One region of the Nonomuraea sp. KM88 genome, then DNA from elsewhere that is predicted to be linked to it. Evidence: riboswitches for the same ligand, from Rfam matches in the RefSeq annotation. Region 1 holds a riboswitch; each other region holds the start of a gene.
The links. Region 1 has a riboswitch for thiamine pyrophosphate ahead of thiO (glycine oxidase ThiO). Riboswitches for the same ligand answer to the same signal wherever they lie in the genome.
Positions count from the first base shown of each region.

Region 2: linked by a shared signal. The riboswitch ahead of thiC (phosphomethylpyrimidine synthase ThiC) and the one ahead of thiO (glycine oxidase ThiO) in region 1 are both predicted to bind thiamine pyrophosphate.
Region 3: linked by a shared signal. The riboswitch ahead of ACTWPV_RS30430 (cytosine permease) and the one ahead of thiO (glycine oxidase ThiO) in region 1 are both predicted to bind thiamine pyrophosphate.

Region 1 covers NZ_JBQQCC010000003.1:530,188-535,862, reverse strand. The annotation lists gene ACTWPV_RS12040 (thiazole synthase) at 1-418, opposite strand, end outside; gene thiS (sulfur carrier protein ThiS) at 411-611, opposite strand; gene thiO (glycine oxidase ThiO) at 608-1,744, opposite strand; TPP riboswitch at 1,734-1,850, opposite strand; gene ACTWPV_RS12025 (NAD(P)/FAD-dependent oxidoreductase) at 1,910-3,073, shown strand; gene ACTWPV_RS12020 (Rv2175c family DNA-binding protein) at 3,104-3,478, shown strand; gene thiE (thiamine phosphate synthase) at 3,456-4,091, shown strand; gene ACTWPV_RS12010 (polyprenyl synthetase family protein) at 4,133-5,200, opposite strand; gene metF (methylenetetrahydrofolate reductase [NAD(P)H]) at 5,291-5,675, shown strand, end outside.
Region 2 covers NZ_JBQQCC010000009.1:226,969-232,643, reverse strand. The annotation lists gene ACTWPV_RS26640 (hypothetical protein) at 1-601, opposite strand, end outside; gene ACTWPV_RS26635 (cellulose binding domain-containing protein) at 716-1,747, opposite strand; gene ACTWPV_RS26630 (universal stress protein) at 1,895-2,728, opposite strand; gene ACTWPV_RS26625 (hypothetical protein) at 2,742-3,089, opposite strand; partial or broken gene ACTWPV_RS26620 (class I SAM-dependent methyltransferase) at 3,128-3,643, opposite strand; TPP riboswitch at 3,790-3,902, shown strand; gene thiC (phosphomethylpyrimidine synthase ThiC) at 3,895-5,499, shown strand; gene ACTWPV_RS26610 (SDR family oxidoreductase) at 5,496-5,675, opposite strand, start outside.
Region 3 covers NZ_JBQQCC010000011.1:274,827-280,501, reverse strand. The annotation lists gene ACTWPV_RS30435 (hypothetical protein) at 1-564, shown strand, start outside; TPP riboswitch at 895-1,007, shown strand; gene ACTWPV_RS30430 (cytosine permease) at 998-1,879, shown strand; gene ACTWPV_RS30425 (hypothetical protein) at 1,889-2,332, shown strand; gene ACTWPV_RS30420 (methylated-DNA--[protein]-cysteine S-methyltransferase) at 2,295-2,870, opposite strand; gene ACTWPV_RS30415 (ATP-binding protein) at 2,967-4,847, shown strand; gene ACTWPV_RS30410 (ATP-binding protein) at 4,961-5,404, shown strand; gene ACTWPV_RS30405 (YidC/Oxa1 family membrane protein insertase) at 5,388-5,675, opposite strand, start outside.

The sequences.
Region 1 (5,675 bases):
GCCGCGCCAGCGCCGGGTCGTCGCCGATGTACGGCAGCACCACGAACCCGTCGGCCACCAGCCGCTCGGCCGCGTCGAACGTCTCGATGGGGTCGGGCAGCAGCGTGCGCTCGTCGGCGATGACCTCCAGCTTGACCCAGGGCGTGCCGAGCGCCTCCCTGGCCAGCCGCGCCGTCAGCACGGCCTCGCCCGCGGTGAAGCAGCCCGCGGTGTTGGGGAGCACCTTGATGTCCCGCCTGCGCAGCACGTCGAGGACGGAACCGCGGGCCTCCGGGTCGAGCCGCCGCATGGCGACCGTGGTCATCTCGGTGCCGGACGCGACCAGCGCCTGGTCGAGCACATCGAGCGACGGGGCGCCGCCGGTGCCCATGATGAGCCGGGACGAGAACTTCTCCCCGGCGATGATCAGGTCATCCACCTTGCACCGCCGTCAGAACCTCCACGCGGTCGCTGTCGCTGAGCGCCGTCGTCTCCCAGGCGCTGCGCGTGACCACCTCGTCGTTCACGGCCACGGCCACTCCGGTGGTGGCCGCGGTCAACGTGCTCACGGCCTGCGCCACGGTCGTGCCGTCGATCACCTCGTGCGCGGTCCCATTGATCATCACAATCATGAAATCTCCTGAAACCTTTCCGGCGAGCACAGCGCCGCCAGCTCGCCTTCTTCGCCCAGCAGGATGGCCGTCGTCAACGGGGCCAGCAGCACGCCGCCCCGATGGTGCCCGGTGGCCAGCGTGAGCCCGGGCGTGCCGCTCGGGCCGATGACGGGCAGGTTGTCCGGCGTGCCCGGCCGCAGCCCGGCCACCACGTCGGCCACCTCCAGCTCGGTGACGCCCGGAACCAGCTCCCTGGCGTCACGCAGCAGCTCGTAGAGCCCGCCGGCCGTCACCCTGGTGTCGAACCCCATCTCCTCCTGGGTCGCGCCCACGACCAGCTCGCCGTCGCCCCTGGGGACCAGGTAGACGGACGAGCCGTGCACGGTGCCGCGTACGCACCGGCCGAGCAGGGGCTGGGCGGAGCGCAACCGCATGATCTGCCCCTTGACCGGCCGCACCGGCACCCCGGCGAGCCCGGCGCTCCACGCCCCGGCCGCCAGGATCACCCGCTCGGCCCGCAACTGCCGCGGCACGCCGCCATCGGCCACGGCGGGGGCCGGGACGTCCGGTGGCGCGAGGCGTACCCCTGTGACCCTGCCGCCGTCACGCAGGAACTCGCTCACGCGCGCCCGCACCAGCGGGACGCGCAGCCGGTCGAGGGCGGCGAGCAGGGCCGCCGTCACGCGGCGCGGATCGACCCAGGCGTCGCCGGGAGCCAGCAGGCCGCCGCGCACGGAGGGGGCCAGCATGGGCTCAAGGCGCCGGCACTCGCGCCCCGTCAGCCGCTCGACCGGCAGCTCCAGCTTCTCCATGAACGCGGCCAGCTCGTCCAGCGCCGCCAGGTCGTCGGCGCCGAACGCGACGTCCAGCGTGCCGTTCGTACGGAAGTCGAGTGCGGCCGGCCCGGAGAGCCCGGCGTCCGCGGCCAGCTCGGCGGCGAAGGACGGCCAGCGGCGCAGCGCCGCCATCCCCAGCCGCAGCAGCGGCGCCTCGGTGTAGGTCACCTCGCTGACCGGAGCCAGCATCCCCGCGGCCGCGTGCGACGCCCCCGAGGCGGGAGCCGGATCGGCCACGGTGACCGGCCGGCCGGAGCGGGCCAGCCGCCAGGCGGCCGACAGCCCGACGATCCCGCCGCCTACGATCACGTCCACATGCGCTCCCTTCGCCGGCATGACCCGGATCAGGTGTCTTGCGGTCGAAGGCCCGGTCAAGCCTTCCTCTCAGCCCGGTCACGGCCGGACTCCCGCGCGTCTTTCCCTCACCAGCCTACGGCCTCGGTGTCACGCCCGGACACCGCCCCCGTTATGGTCATCAGCGTGAACCACGTCGTCGTCGTCGGAGCAGGACTGGCCGGTCTGCGCACCGTGGAGGCGCTGCGCTCGAAGGGCTTCACCGGGCGCGTCACCATGGTCGGCAGGGAACGCCATCGCCCCTACGACCGCCCGCCCCTGTCCAAGGCCGTGCTGTCGGGAGAGGCCGACGACAGCTACGTCGGCGCCGACCTGGCCGCGCTCGGCGTCGAGTTCTGGCCCGGCGTCAGCGCCAAGTCGCTGCGCGCGGGGGTCGTGGAGACGACCGAGGGCGAGCTGGGCTACGACGGCCTGGTCATCGCGACCGGAGCCGACCCGATCAGGCTTCCCGGCGACGGTCCCCAGCACGTGCTGCGCACCCTCGACGACGCCCACGAGCTCAGGGCCATGCTCGTCCCCGGCGCCCGCGTCGCGATCATCGGCGCCGGCTGGATCGGCGCCGAGGTCGCCACCGCCGCACGCCGGGCCGGGTGCGCGGTGACGGTGATCGAGGCCGGCCCCGCGCCGCTCGCCACCGCCGTCGGCGCCGAGATCGGCGCGCGCACCGAGCCCTGGTATTCCGGCATCGACCTGCGGCTCGGCGCCATGGTCGACTCCGTGGACGAGGGCGGCGTGCGGTTGGTGGGCGGTGCGTTCGTCGACGCCCACGTGGTCGTCACCGGCATCGGCGTGCGTCCCGCCGTCGAGTGGCTCGCCGACGCCGACATCGACCTGCACAACGGCGTCGTCACCGACGAGCATCTGCGCGCTTCGTTGCCCGGCGTCGTCGCCGTCGGCGACTGCGCCGCCTGGTGGTCGCGCCGCTGGCAGACCCGGCTCCGCGTCGAACACTGGGACTCCGCGCTCAACGCGCCCGAGGTCGCCGCCGCGACGCTGCTCGGCGAGGACGCCGTCTACGATCCCGTGCCCTACTTCTGGTCGGAGCAGTTCGGGCACATGGTGCAGTACGCCGGCCACCACCCCGCCGGCGAACGCCTCCTCTACCGCGGTGACACGGAGGGTAAATGGTCGGCCGTCTGGCTCACCGCCGACGACGCCCTCGCCGCCGTGCTCGCCGTCGACCGGCCGCGAGACCTCGTACAGGGCCGCAGAATCATCGCCTCGGGCCAACGCCTCGATGCCAAACGCCTGGTAGATCCCGAAGTGTCCCTACGAGATTGTGTTGTTTGAGCAAGCGCGCCATGTGGTAGTTGTGGTTTCGTGACACTTTCTGTTGCACAGATCGACCGGGAGACCGAGCAGCTCGTCGACGAGTGGCTCACTCTCCCCGAAGTGGCCTCACGCCTCGACCTTCCGCTGGGGCGGGCCAAGCAACTCCTCAAGGACCACAAGCTGCTCGGCGTACGCAGGGGCAGCGGCGGGCCTCAGGTGCCCGCGGTGTTCCTCGACGGAAAAGACGTGACGAAGGGCCTGCCCGGCACGCTGACCGTGTTGCAGGACGCCGGCTACGACGACGTCGAGTCGCTGCGCTGGCTCTTCACCCCGGACGAGTCCCTGCCGGGATCGCCCATCGAGGCGATCCGGGCCGGCCGTCACACGGAGGTCAAGCGGCGTGCCCAAGCTCTCGCTTTCTGAGGCCCGCCTCTATCTCTGCACCGACGGCCGCCGCGACCGCGGCGACCTGGCAGAGTTCCTCGACTCCGTGCTGGCCGGCGGCGTGGACATCATCCAGCTGCGGGAGAAGGGTTTGGAGGCCCGCGAAGAACTCACGCTCCTCGAGGTCTTCCGCGACGCCTGCGACCGGCACGGCAAACTCCTGGCCGTCAACGACCGGGCGGACATCGCCTACGCCGCCCGGCCCGACGTGCTCCACCTGGGGCAGGACGACCTTCCCGTGACGGTCGCGCGAGAGATACTCGGCGACGACATCGTCATCGGACGGTCCACCCACTCCGCCGCCGAGGCGTCCGCCGCGGCCGTGGAGCAGGGCGTCGGCTATTTCTGCTGCGGCCCCATCTGGCCCACCCCGACCAAACCCGGCCGCCCGGCGCCCGGACCGCCGCTGCTCAGGCACGCGGCGGGGCTCGGCACCTCGCGGCCGTGGTTCGGGATAGGCGGCATCGACCTCGAGAATCTCGACGAGGTCATGTCGTACGGCGCCGAGCGGGTGGTCGTCGTACGCGCGATCACCGACGCGGACGATCCGGGGGCGGCGGCGGCCGAGTTCGCCAAACGCCTGTCTCCCTGAGCCCGACGCCGGGCGGTCCCTGACCGGCCCGCCCGGCCGCCTCAGGTCTTGCGGGACGTGGCGGCGATGGCGAGCTCGGTCAGGGCGGAGCGGGCCTCGGTCGTCACCGGCGACTCGTCGAGGGCGGACAGCGCCTGGCCCAGATAGTCGCCGATCAGGTCCTCGCACTCCCGCAACGCGCCGGTGTCGTCGATGATCCCCCGCAGCGTCGCCACCCCGGCCTCGTCCAGCTCGGGGTCGCCGAGCAGCCGCCGGACGGTCTGCGCGGCCCCGGGGGACGCGGCCGCCAGCGTGCGGGCCACGAGCATCGTCCGCTTGCCCTCGCGCAGGTCGTCGCCCGCGGGCTTGCCCGTCTGCGCGGGGTCGCCGAACACCCCGAGGACGTCGTCCCTGAGCTGGAAGGCGATCCCCACGCGGGTGCCGTAGCCGGTGCACAGCTCGTCCATCCACGGCGCGCGCTCCTGGCCGGCGAGCACCAGCCCGAGCCGCAGCGGCTGCTCCACCGAGTATTTGCCGCTCTTGAACAGCGCCACCCGCAGCGCCGACTCGAACGTGTTCTCCCCGTTGGCCTGCTCCAGCAGGTCGAGGTACTGGCCGCACATCAGCTCGGTGCGCATGTGGTCGTGCACGGGCTGGGCCGCCTCCAGGGACGCGGGCGGCAGGCCGCTGGTGCGCCACATCTCGCCCGACCAGATGAGCAGCAGGTTGCCGAGCAGGATCGCCGCCCCCTCGCCGAACTGCTGCGCCGACCCCTGCCAGCGGGACTGCTCGTGCATGGACTCGAAGCGGCGGTGCGCGGCCGGCATCCCCCTGCGCAGGTCGCTCTTGTCCATCACGTCGTCGTGGACGAGCGCGCTGGCCTGCAGCAGCTCCAGCGAGGCGGCGGCGGTGAAGATCGCGGGGACGTCGGCGCCGCCCGCGCCGCGCCAGCCCCAGTAGCAGAACGCCGGGCGCAGCCGCTTGCCCCCGGACAGCAGCGCGTCGGCGGCCGTGCGCAGCGGGGCGAAGGCGGCATCGCCCCCGGCCGGCAACTTCCGTTCGACGAAGTCTCCGAGGGAGCGCTCCACCTGCGGGCGCAGGACGTCCATGCGGGCGGCGTCAATGGTCATGACACTGAGACTAATGGCCGGACGCGGGCGTCAGGATCTCCATGGCCTGTCGGGCTGCCGGTCCCGCGGCGCCACTGTAGCCTGGTGACCATGGCGCTTGGTCGACCTTCCTTCTTCCCCGAACGTGTTCCCACGGTTCGCGACATGCTCGCCGACGGTGGGCGGTCGTTCTCCTTCGAGTTCTTCCCGCCGAAGACCGACGAGGGCGAGCGATTGTTGTGGCGGGCGATCAGGGAGCTCGAGTCGCTGCGGCCGACGTTCGTGTCGGTGACCTACGGCGCGGGCGGCTCCACCCGCGACCGCACGGTCGACATCGTGGAGCGCATCGCCCACGACACCACGCTCACGCCCGTGGCGCACTTCACGGCGGTCGACCACTCCGTCCGCGAGCTGCGCCACCTCGTGGGGCGCTTCGCCGACGCCGGGGTGCGCAACATCCTGGCCGTCCGGGGCGATCCCCCCGGCGACCCGACGG
Region 2 (5,675 bases), on a different contig from region 1:
ACGTGCGGGTGATGCCGAAGGCCAGGCAGCTCGTCATCATCGCCCCGTACTGGCCGACGAGCAGCCCGACTGCCAGGGCCGGGACGGCGGCGAGGCCGGTCGGCACCCGCCGGCCGCCGAGCCACGGCACCCATGTGGGCACGATCTGCCCCCATCGGCTGATCAGCCCGAGGGTGAGCAGGCCGCCGGCCACCGGCCCCGCGACGAGCAGCCCCCAGTACACCGGCGAGCCGCGAAGCGCCGCGAGCCCCGCCGCGGAGGGTCCCGCCACGCCGAACGGCACGCCGAGCCCCCACAGCAGGTGCGGTACGGAGAACCCCAGCACCGGCACGCCGGCCGCCGCCCAGGTCGCCGCCCTGGCCCAGCGCGCCGGCCGTACCGTCCCGTCGGGTTCGCGGGAGAGAGGGCGGCTGCCGTAGCGTACGGTGGCCAGGGCGAGCAGCACGCCCAGGGCGGTGAGCAGGAGCTGCCGGCCGAGTGCCGGATCGTCGAGCTTGCCGAAGGCCAGCCGCATGACGAGGTTTCCCGGCGCCACCAGCGCCAGCGCGGCGGCTCCTGCGAAACCCGCGGTCAGCAGGGCCGGCCTGGCATGTGGTCTCATGGCCGACAAGCTATGGCCGGCGCGCGTGCGGGGCCTCCCCCTGGGGAGGGAGACGGCACCGGCCGCCGACGACCGTGCACGCCTCACGCCGGCCGCGATCAGCGCGGGCCAGGACTAGGAGCAGGTGGGTACGGGCGCGGTGTTGGCGCCGTTCCACGAGGCCAGGAAGCCGAACGTGGCCGAGGCGCCGGGCGCGAGCGTGCCGTTCCAGCCGACGTCGCGCACGATCACCGAGGAGCCGCTGGCGCTCAGCGTGCCGTTCCAGATCTGGTCGATCCGCTGCCCGTCGGCGAACGTCCATCGCACCTCCCACCCGTTCATGGGCGCCGTGCCGGCGTTCGTGACGGTGACCTCGCCCTGGAAGCCGCCCTGCCACTGGCCGGCGTTCCTGTACGCGGCCGCGCAGCCGCCCGGAGGCGGGTCGGTGGGGTCGGGATCGGGGTCGGCGCCGGCCAGGGCGTCCACCAGCGCCGGATACCACGTGTCGGCCATCTTCTGGTCGCCTGCGGCGTTGGGGTGCACCCCGTCGTAGGTGTCCGTGGCCGTGCTGAACCCCGTCCACTGGTCGACGACCGTGATCGGCGACCGCTCGGTGGTGGTGGCGGCGGCCCAGGCGGGGACGGCGTTGTTGAAGGCCACGGCCCGCTGGGCGCAGTCCGCGCAGCTGGACGGGTTCATTGGGATGATCTTGGCGACGAGGATCTTCATGGCGGGGTTGCTCGCCCGCATCTGGTTCACCAGCGTGGTGAACGCGCCCAGGATCGTCGCAGGAGCGATGTTGCTCCACACGTCGTTCGTGCCGAAGTGCATGAGCACGACGTCGGGCCGGGTCGCGGAGAGCCAGCCGGGCAGCTGGTTCTGGGCGGCGACGTTGGTGGCCAGGAAGCCGCCGTGGCCCTCGTTGTCGCCGTCGTGGGCGACGCCGCAACCCTGGGGCGGGAGGGTGCCGACGAAGTCGATGTCCGTGTGGCCGGCGTTCTGGAGCCTGTTCCAGAGCAGCGCCCGCCAGCAGCCGGGGGAGCCGGTGATCGAGTCGCCCAGGGGCATGATCCTGGTCGCGGCGGCGCCGGCCGGCGCGGTCGTCGCGAATAACACCGCGGCGGCCGCGGCCAGCATCGCCGCCAGCACGGCGCTGATCCTTCGCATCGTCCGCTCTCCCGTCGTCGCCTGCGCAGATGGTAGGAAGCGCCGGTCCGCGGCGGGAAGCACGTGCCCGTGCCCGCCCGGGTGACCTGCGAAGACGGATGTAACTTTCAGGCCCGCGCCACGCCGAAGGTCACACCACGGAGGGGGTCAGGCCCGCACCACGGCGAGCGGGCAGGGGGTGTGGTGCAGCAGGGCCTGGCTGATCGAGCCGAGCAGCATGCCGGCGAGCTGCCCGTGCCCGCGCGAGCCGACCACGAGCAGGTCGGCGCCCTCGGCCGCCTCCTTCAGCACCTCGACGGGGTGGCCGTGCACGACCTCGGGCAGCACGTCCACGTCCGGGTGCCGCTCCTGGCGCTCGGCCAGCAGGTCCTGCAGCTGGTGCAGGGTGTGCTGCTCGTTCTCGGGGTCGGCGGGCAAGAAGCCGCCGGGCCGCGGCCACGCCCACGCCTGTACGACCCGCAGCCGCGCCTCACGCAGCTCGGCCTCGGCGAAGGCGAAGTCGAGTGCCCGCAGGCCGGGAGGCGAGCCGTCGGTGCCGGCCACGATCTCGCCGCGGGGCGTCGCGGGCCGCTCTCCGACCACGACGACGTTCGTACGGGCGTGGGCGGCGACCCCCTGGGCGACGGATCCGACCAGCAGCCCGCGTACGCCGCCGATGCCGTGGCCGCCGACGACCAGCAGGTCGGCCTGTTCCGCGACCTTGATCAGCGCCGTGCGGGGGTCGCCGGGGAGCAGGGTGGTCTCGACGATGATCGCGGGGCGTTCGCGCAGCGCCCGGTCGCGTGCGGCGGCGAGCACCGAGTTCGCCTCGTCGCGCATCCACCGGGCGACCTCGGCGTAGCGGGCGGACAGCTCCTCGCACACCCACCGCGGCACCGCGTGGGCCACGGTCAGCCGGGTACGGCGCAGCGCCGCCTCGGTGGCCGCCCAGCCGGCGGCCTCCAGCCCGGCGCGCGAGCCGTCCACCCCAACAATGATCATGGCGTCTGCCCCCTCAGGAGAAGGCGTAGCACTCCACTTCGGCGCGGCGGAACGAGATGCCGTGCTCCTCGGAGTCGCGGATGCAGGCGCGCTCGGCCTCGCTGAGCTGGAGCGTGCCGCACACGGTCACGCCGGCGTACGTACGGCAGTCCAGGTCGGCGTCCCTTGCGCCGATACGGAAGATCTCCTTGACCGTCGAGCGGCAACGAGCCTTGCCCGTGTCGGCGAAGCGGCACTGGGCGAGCAGCGTCCGGTACTGTTCCTTGCTCACCTCGTGCTGGTCCGTCCCGTCGCCGTGGGCGGCGGGGGCGCCGAACGTGGCCAGCAGCACGAGTCCTGCGACAGCGGCGATCTTTTTCATAGTCCCCCTGATGGGGTTGGTACCGCTGGAGAGGGCCGTCAAACCTCGCGCTTGATCGCCAGGACGCTCAGCCACGTGCGCCCGGCGGTGTTCAGGCCGTGCTCGACGGTGTCGAATCCGGCCGCGTGGAGAAGGCGCAGGAGCGCGCCGGGGTCGCGGTGGACGAACCAGCGGTGCCGGCCGGCCCCGCTCGGAACCTCCTCCCACCCTTCCGAGTCGCCCGCCGAGGTGCTCAGGCCCAGCACGCCACCCGTACGCAGGGTCAGTGACCAGGCGCGGAGCGTGGCCTCGGTCTCGGCGGCGGGCACGTGCAGGAGGGCCGCGACCGACCACAGGCCGGCGAGCGAGCCGGGGGCCACGGGCGGCCGGCGCAGGTCGCCCAGCACGGCGGGCACGCCGCGGGCCGCCGCCAGTCCGGTCATGGCGGCCGAGCGGTCCACGCCGACGACCCGCAGCCCGCGCTCGCCCAGCCAGGCGGCGTCCCTGCCCGGCCCGCATCCCAGGTCGGCGACCGTTCCACCGGCGGGCACGGCGTCGGCGAAGCGCTGCCTGAAGGCCTGGAGGCCGGCGTCGGGCCGCTCGGTGTTCGCGGCGAAGCGGGGGCGATGTGGTCGTAGGTGGCTGCGGTCGTTGACGTGGGATCTTCCATTTTGCGGATGATGTCATGTTTCGTCCTGGCGTGGGCGTGGGTAGGACCAGCGCCGTCCAACGCGGGAGCCCGGTGCGGACCGGGCTGAGAGGACGGCTGCGAGCCGCCGACCGCCAGAACCTGCTCCGGGTAATGCCGGCGAAGGGAGTTTGCGCGATGACCGACGCGCGTGTCCCCACCTTTACCAAGATCTACGAAGGCGACCTCCGCGTGCCCAAGCGCCAGGTCAACCTCTCCGACGGCTCGTCGGTGACGCTCTACGACACCTCGGGCCCGTACACCGACCCGTACGTCGAGACCGACGTGCGGCGCGGGCTGGCGGGCCTGCGCGAGCCGTGGGTCGCCGCCCGCCGCGCGGCGGGCGAGCCGGTGACCCAGGTGGCCTGCGCCAAGCGGGGGATCGTCACCAAGGAGATGGAGTTCGTGGCCGTGCGGGAGGGCGTCACCCCCGAGTTCGTACGCCAGGAGGTCGCCGCCGGCCGGGCCATCATCCCCGCCAACGTCAACCACCCCGAGACCGAGCCGATGATCATCGGCCGCAACTTCCTCGTCAAGATCAACGCCAACATCGGCAACTCCGCCGTGACCTCCTCCATCGAGGAGGAGGTCGAGAAGATGACCTGGGCCACCCGGTGGGGCGCCGACACGATCATGGACCTGTCCACCGGGCCCGACATCCACGAGACCCGCGAGTGGATCATCCGCAACTCGCCGGTGCCGGTCGGGACCGTGCCCATCTACCAGGCGCTGGAGAAGGTCAAGGGCCGCCCGGAGGAGCTGTCGTGGGAGGTCTACCGCGACACCCTGATCGAGCAGTGCGAGCAGGGCGTCGACTACGTGACCGTGCACGCGGGGGTGCGGCTGGCGTACGTGCCGCTCACCGCCCGCCGCAAGACCGGGATCGTCTCGCGCGGGGGCTCGATCATGGCCGCCTGGTGCCTGGCGCACCACCGCGAGAGCTTCCTGTACGAGCACTTCGACGAGATGTGCGAGCTCCTGGCCCGCTACGACGTGTCGTTCTCCCTCGGCGACGGGCTGCGCCCCGGCTCGATCGCGGACGCCAACGACGAGGCCCAGTTCGCCGAGTTGCGCACGCTCGGCGAGCTGACCACGATCGCGCGGGCGCACGACGTCCAGGTGATGATCGAGGGCCCGGGGCACGTGCCCATGCACAAGATCAAGGAGAACGTCGACCTGCAGCGCGAGCTCTGCGACGACGCGCCGTTCTACACCCTCGGCCCGCTCGTCACGGACGTCGCCCCCGGATACGACCACATCACCTCGGGCATCGGCGCCGCCATGATCGGCTGGTACGGCACCGCCATGCTCTGCTACGTCACCCCCAAGGAGCACCTCGGCCTGCCGAACAGGGACGACGTCAAGACCGGCGTGATCACGTACAAGATCGCCGCCCACGCCGCGGACCTCGCCAAGGGCCACCCGGGGGCGCAGGCGTGGGACGACGCGCTCTCGGACGCGCGGTTCGAGTTCCGCTGGGAGGACCAGTTCGACCTGTCGCTCGACCCCGACACGGCACGCTCGTTCCACGACGAGACCCTGCCCGCCGCGCCGGCCAAGACCGCCCACTTCTGCTCCATGTGCGGCCCCAAGTTCTGCTCCATGCGCATCAGCCACGACGTCCGGCGCTACGCCGACGAGCACGGGCTGGACACGCAGGAGGCGATCGAGGCCGGCATGGCGGAGAAGGCGGCCGAGTTCGCCGAGCGTGGCGGCCGGGTCTACCTGCCGATCGCGGACTAACCGGGCAGCGTCTCGCCGCCGATCGGGGCCAGCACCTCGCCCGTGTAGTACGACGACATCCGGCCGGAGGCGAAGAACACGTACGAGGGGGCGATCTCGTCCGGGTCGGCGGGCCGGCCCATCGGGACGTGCCCGCCGAACGAGCCGACCTTGTCCTCCGGCAGGGTCGCCGGGAT
Region 3 (5,675 bases), on a different contig from region 1:
GCCGCCCGGCGCTACGGTTACCACGTCCCTGACACGCCGCAAGAAGCACAGGCCCAGGCGGAGGAGGCAGCATGGGCCGCCCGTGCGAGCAAGGCCGAGCAGTCCGCCCTGCTCGGCCCGGGCGGGTGCCTGGACCAGGCGGATTCTGCCCTTTGGAGAGGCGTCCGCGACCGGAACTCCGCATGGCTTGTCGACCTGGAATACGCGGCGGTCGACCAATCCGCGGCAGATCCGGCGGTGGTCATAGCCACCCGGGCATGGAGCGATTGCATGCGCGACAACGGCTTCGACTACCAGACCCCACAAGCCGCGGTGGAGGATCGGCGGTGGAACCTCAACGTACCTAAGGTCTCACCGGCGGAACAGGCCGTGGCCGCCGCTGACGTACGCTGCAAGCAAAAGACCGATCTTGTAGCCGCTCGCGCCGCAGCGGAATGGCGAATTCAGACGAAGATGATCGAACAGCATGCCAAGCGGTTCGAGGCCCTGCGGAAGGCGAATCAGAGTTACCTCGGCAACGCACGACACACCCTTGACCGGCGAGCGGACAGCGAAGCACGGTGAAGGCGTCAATACTTCCGGCAGGAAGCCACGTACCCCGGGTCAGGTCGGGTCGCCCGAGGGGGTTCCCCCTCGGGCGCCTTCGCCAGGGGCCTGCCGACCGTCGCGGTCATGACCCTGTGGGCGAGAACCTCGGGGCGGCTGGCTCCGTACGAGTTGCGGATGACGTCGTCGTTCTGTACGGCTACGCCCGCTGGGAGTGGTGCTGCCATGGCGGGCGCAGCCGCCACCACGGAGCCGGCCACCCGGGTCATGTCCCCCGGGCTGGCCGAACTCGGAGGGATGAGGCATCATGGGGCCCGCGGAACTTGGACATTCCGGCTCCGCACGTACAAATCAATCCGCGGGAGCTTGAGGCAATCAGGCTGAGAGGGCGACTACGGCTGTCGCCGACCGCATGAACCTGTCCGGGTAATGCCGGCGTAGGGAGTGTGCGATGTCGCACGTCGCCGACGAAGTTCCGCTGACTCTCGACGGTCAGCCCCCCAAGACTCTGGGCGTGCTCGATCAGGGCGCGCTCTGGGCCAACCTCGGTGTCAGCCTCCTCGGCTTCTCAGGGGCGCTGCTCCTGCTCAACCCGACCGGCGACGCGCCGCTGAGCCTGGCCGCCGCGCTGGTGGCGACGGTGGTCGGCAGCCTGATCGGAACGGCCATGGTGGGCCTGTCCGCCATCCCCGGCACCCGCACAGGCCAGCCCGCGATGGTGCTGCTGCGCGGCCTGTTCGGGGCCAGGATCTCCTACGCGCCCACGGTGCTGAACATCGTGCAGATGCTCGGATGGGGCGCTTTCGAGCTGTGGGTGATCGCCAAGGCCGCCACCGCGATCTTCGACGGGGTGGCGTACCCCGTGTGGGTGGTTCTGGCGGGCGTGCTGACCACCGCGCTCACGATCTGGCCGCTCGGCGCGATCCGCCTGCTGCGGCGGTACGTCACCGTCGGCGTGATCGTGTCGATGATCTGGTTCACCTGGTACTTCCTGTCCGAGGCGCCCGCCCCCGCCGGCGGGTCGTGGACCGGGTTCGCTCCGGCCGTCGACTACGTGATCGCGCTGTCGGTGTCCTGGGTGCCGCTGGCCGCCGACTTCGCCCGGCACTCCCGCTCCGGGCGCGCCGCGTTCACCGGGATCGTCGGCGGCTACACGGTGGCCCAGGTGGCCTGCCTCGGGCTCGGCGTCTACGCCGTGGCCATCGCCGGCGCCGCCGCCGTGAACGCCGACAACACGGCCGTGTTCGACCCGTTCGTGGCCGCGCCGCTCGGAGCGGTGTTCTTCGGCATCCTGGTGTTGCGCGAGACCGACCAGTCGTTCGCGAACGTCTAGTCCACCACCATGTCGCTGCAGAACCTGATGCCGCGCGTCGACCGGCGGGTCATCTCGACCGCCATCGGCGTGTTCACGGTCGTGATCGCCCTGGTCGTCGACGTCACCTCGTACGGCGCGTTCCTGGGCGTGATCGGGGCGGTGTTCGTGCCGATGTTCGCGGTGCTGGCCGTCGACTATTTCGGGTTCGGCCGCTCCGACCGCTGGAACACCGACGAGGACGCCCCCTCGCGCTGGTCGATGCTGGTGCCGTGGGCGCTCGGCTTCGCCGCCTACTGGCTCACCACCTCGACGCCCACCATCGCGGCGTGGGACGGGTTCTGGGCGTCGGCCCGCGACGCCATCGGCTTCACCAGGCAACCGTGGATGAACGGCGCGCTCGGCGCGGCGGTGGTGGCGGCCCTCGTGACCGCGCTCATCGGCGTGTTGCGGAGGCGCGCTGTTCGACGTTGAGCAGGTGCTGCTTGGCGCTCGCGCCACCCGCGTAGTCTCCGAGCGCGCCGTCCTCGCGCACCACCCGGTGGCAGGGCACGATCACGCAGACGGGATTGGAGGCCAGCGCGTTGCCGATCGCGCGCAGCGCGCGCGGCCTGCCGATGCTCTGGCCGATCTCCTCCAGCGTTGTGGTCGTGCCGTAGGGGACCGCCGTGGTCTTCTGCAGCACCGACCGGGCGAACGTGGTGGCCAGCGCCCAGTCGACCGGCGTGGCGAACGCGCGCAGCCGGCCGGAGAAATAGGCATCCAGCTCTCTGCGCACCGGGTCGAGCCGCCGCGCGTCGTTGCCGATGAACGTGCCCACATGCCGGCTGACCAGCTCGAAGACGTCGTTTTCCGCCTCGAAGCTGCAGGCCGCGATGCCCTTGCCCGTCACGGCCAGCACCAGCCTGCCCACGGCGCCGTCGTAGGTGCCGAACGCGATGTCGGGCGGCGTCTCGCCGCGGTAGGTGCTGGAGGTCACCCGCAACAGGGCATCGAGATCACCGCTCGCCATTCGCCCTCACCCTCCACACCCGCCGAGATCGCCGTGACCGCAGCGTATCGGACGGATCGCCCGACGCACCTACCAAGCCACGTGCACTATGGAGGTGTGGGGGACGAATGGGCCGGTAGTGACGACGAGATCGCACGCGCGGTGCTCGCCGGTTCGCCCAACGCCGTGGTGGTGCTCGACCGTGACCAGAGCGTGCTGGTCTGGAACGAGGCCGCCGAGCGGTTGTTCGGGTGGCCGGCCGAGGACCTGCTCGGGCGGCGGGCGCCGATCGTGCCGGGCGAGCTGACCGCCGAGCTCAACGCCGTGCTGGAGCGCGTACGCACGGGCGAGTCCGTGTCGTTGCGCACCAAACGCCTGCGCAAGGACGGCGTCCCCCTCGACCTCCGGGTGGACATCAGCGCGCTGCGCCTGGGCAACGCCGTGGCCGGATACATCTGCGTGCACCATCCGGCGCGGGCCGACGAGCTGGCCAGGCACCGCATGGCGCGCAGGGAACGTCTCGTGCGCCGGTTGACGGACGTCGTCGGCGACATCAACTCCGAGCTGGAATTGTCGGCCGTGCTCGACCGGATCTCGGCCAGCCTCACGGAGCTCACCGGCGCGGACGCGGGCGGGTTCGTGCTGATCGAGGGCGACCGGTTGCGGCTGGTCAGCACCTACCAGTTGCCCGAGGCGATCAGGGGCACCACCACCGACCTGCGTACGAGCCTGGTGGACAAGCTGTTACGCACCGGCAAGACCGTCATGCTGGAGACGAACGGGCTCGAAGAGCTGGTGTGGGCGCGGCTGGACGGCCTGCACACGATCACTCTGGGCCTGGCCGCCGTCGGCGGGCGCCCGTACGGAGCCCTCTACGCGCTCTTCGCCCGGCGTGTCCCCGGGCATCTCGAACTGGAACTGCTGGAGCTGCTCGCCGGGCATGCGGGCATCGCGGTGGGCAACGCGGTCGCCTACCAGGAGGCGGTGCGGCAGCGGGCACACGAGCGGGCCGTCTTCGACGCCAGTGCCGACGGCATCGCCGTGCTCGACGGGGCGGGCCGCGTGGTCCGCTGGAACCCGGCCGCCGCCGTGCTGACCGCGTTCTCGGCCGACGACGTCATCGGCGGGCCGCCGCCGTTCCCGCTGCCCGAGCCGGGGGAGAAGGTCACGTTCCAGCTGGAGACGGGCCGCTGGCTGGACGTGGTGAGCGCGCGGATCGAGGAGACCGGCGAGGTGGTCATCGACTTCCGCGACGTGACCGCGGCCAAGGAGCTCGAGGAGGCCAAGGACCTGTTCCTGGCCACGACCAGCCATGAGCTGCGCACTCCGATCACGATCGTGCGGGGGTTCGCCAGCACGCTGGACTCGCGCTGGGACAAGCTGAGCGACCCCGAGCGCCGTTCGGCCGTGCACACGATCGCCGAGCGGTCCAGGTCGCTCGGCCAGCTCATGGACCACCTGCTGCTGGGCTCCAGGGCGGGGGCGGACGAGCTCAAGGTCCGGATCGAGGAGTTCGACCTGGCCGAGCGGATCCGGGCCGCCACGCTCGGGCTCCCCGTGCTGTCGGACAGGCACCGGGTCGAGGTGAGGCTCCCCGACGAACTGCCGAACGTGCTGGGCGACGCGCTGGCCACGGACATCGTTCTGGGGCAGTTGCTGGAGAACGCCTTCAAGTACTCGCCCAAGGGCGGGTTGATCGCCGTGGAGGCCTGGCCCGAGGCCGGCAACGTCGTCGTGGTGGTCGACGATGAGGGCGTCGGAATCGCCCCGCCTGACCGGGAGCGGATCTTTGAGCGCTTCGTCCAGGTGGACAGCGGCGACCGGAGAAGGTTTGGTGGAGTAGGGCTCGGGCTCTACATCGTCCGCAGCCTCGCGAGGGCACAAGGGGGTGACGTGAGCGCCCATCCGAGACCGGGAGGTGGCACCCGCATGCGGCTGGTTCTGCCCTATCGGATCCGACACACCGATGCGGTAACGAGGCGGTCACAGTTGCGCTGATCTATCGTCCAATGTGTACAAGCTGTGATCGAGATGCGGTTTCTGGAGTCGGCTAACGGGGCATTTCGGTCGTACCGGGGAGTGTTCCCGTGGGGGGCACAGGGAACGGGGAGGTGGGTGTGTCAAGCGTGGTGCTGCTGCCGTACGCGCCGTCCAGCGTCGCCGTCGCCCGCCAGCGTCTGAGCACTGACCTGCAGGACGGCGGGGTTTTCTCCGCGGCGATCGACGACGCCGTGCTAGTGGTGAGCGAGCTGCTGAGCAACGCGTTGCGGCACGCGCATCCGCTTCCTTCGGGCATGGTGCGGGTCGCCTGGCTGCGCAACGACGACCACATCGAGGTGGCGGTGAGCGACGGAGGAGCGGCGACGGAGCCACGCGCCGGCCGCCCGACCCTGTCCTCGCTCGGGGGCCGGGGGCTCGGCATCGTCGAATATGTGGCGGAAAGCTGGGGCGTCCGGCACGAGGGCGAGACGACGACGGTGTGGGCGATCCTGCCCGCTCCGCACGGCAACGGCTCGGTGAACGGGCAGGTGGCGACGCTCAGAGAGGCCGGCTAGCGAGCACGGCCCGCTCGCTCACGGCCCACGCCGTGGAGACGAGCAGATAGATCCCGGCCGCCAGCGGCAGCACGAGCGCGGCGAGCACGGAGCCGTACGGGAGCAGCGGCATGATCTTCTTTATCAGCTCCGGCTGCTCTTCGGTGATCTTGATCTGCCTCGCGGAGAACCACGCCACCGCTGCGACCAGTACGATGACCAAGAAGAAGACCAAAACCGGGGTGCTGACCAGACCGTAATTAGCGATCATGCCCGCCACCTGCTGCCCCAG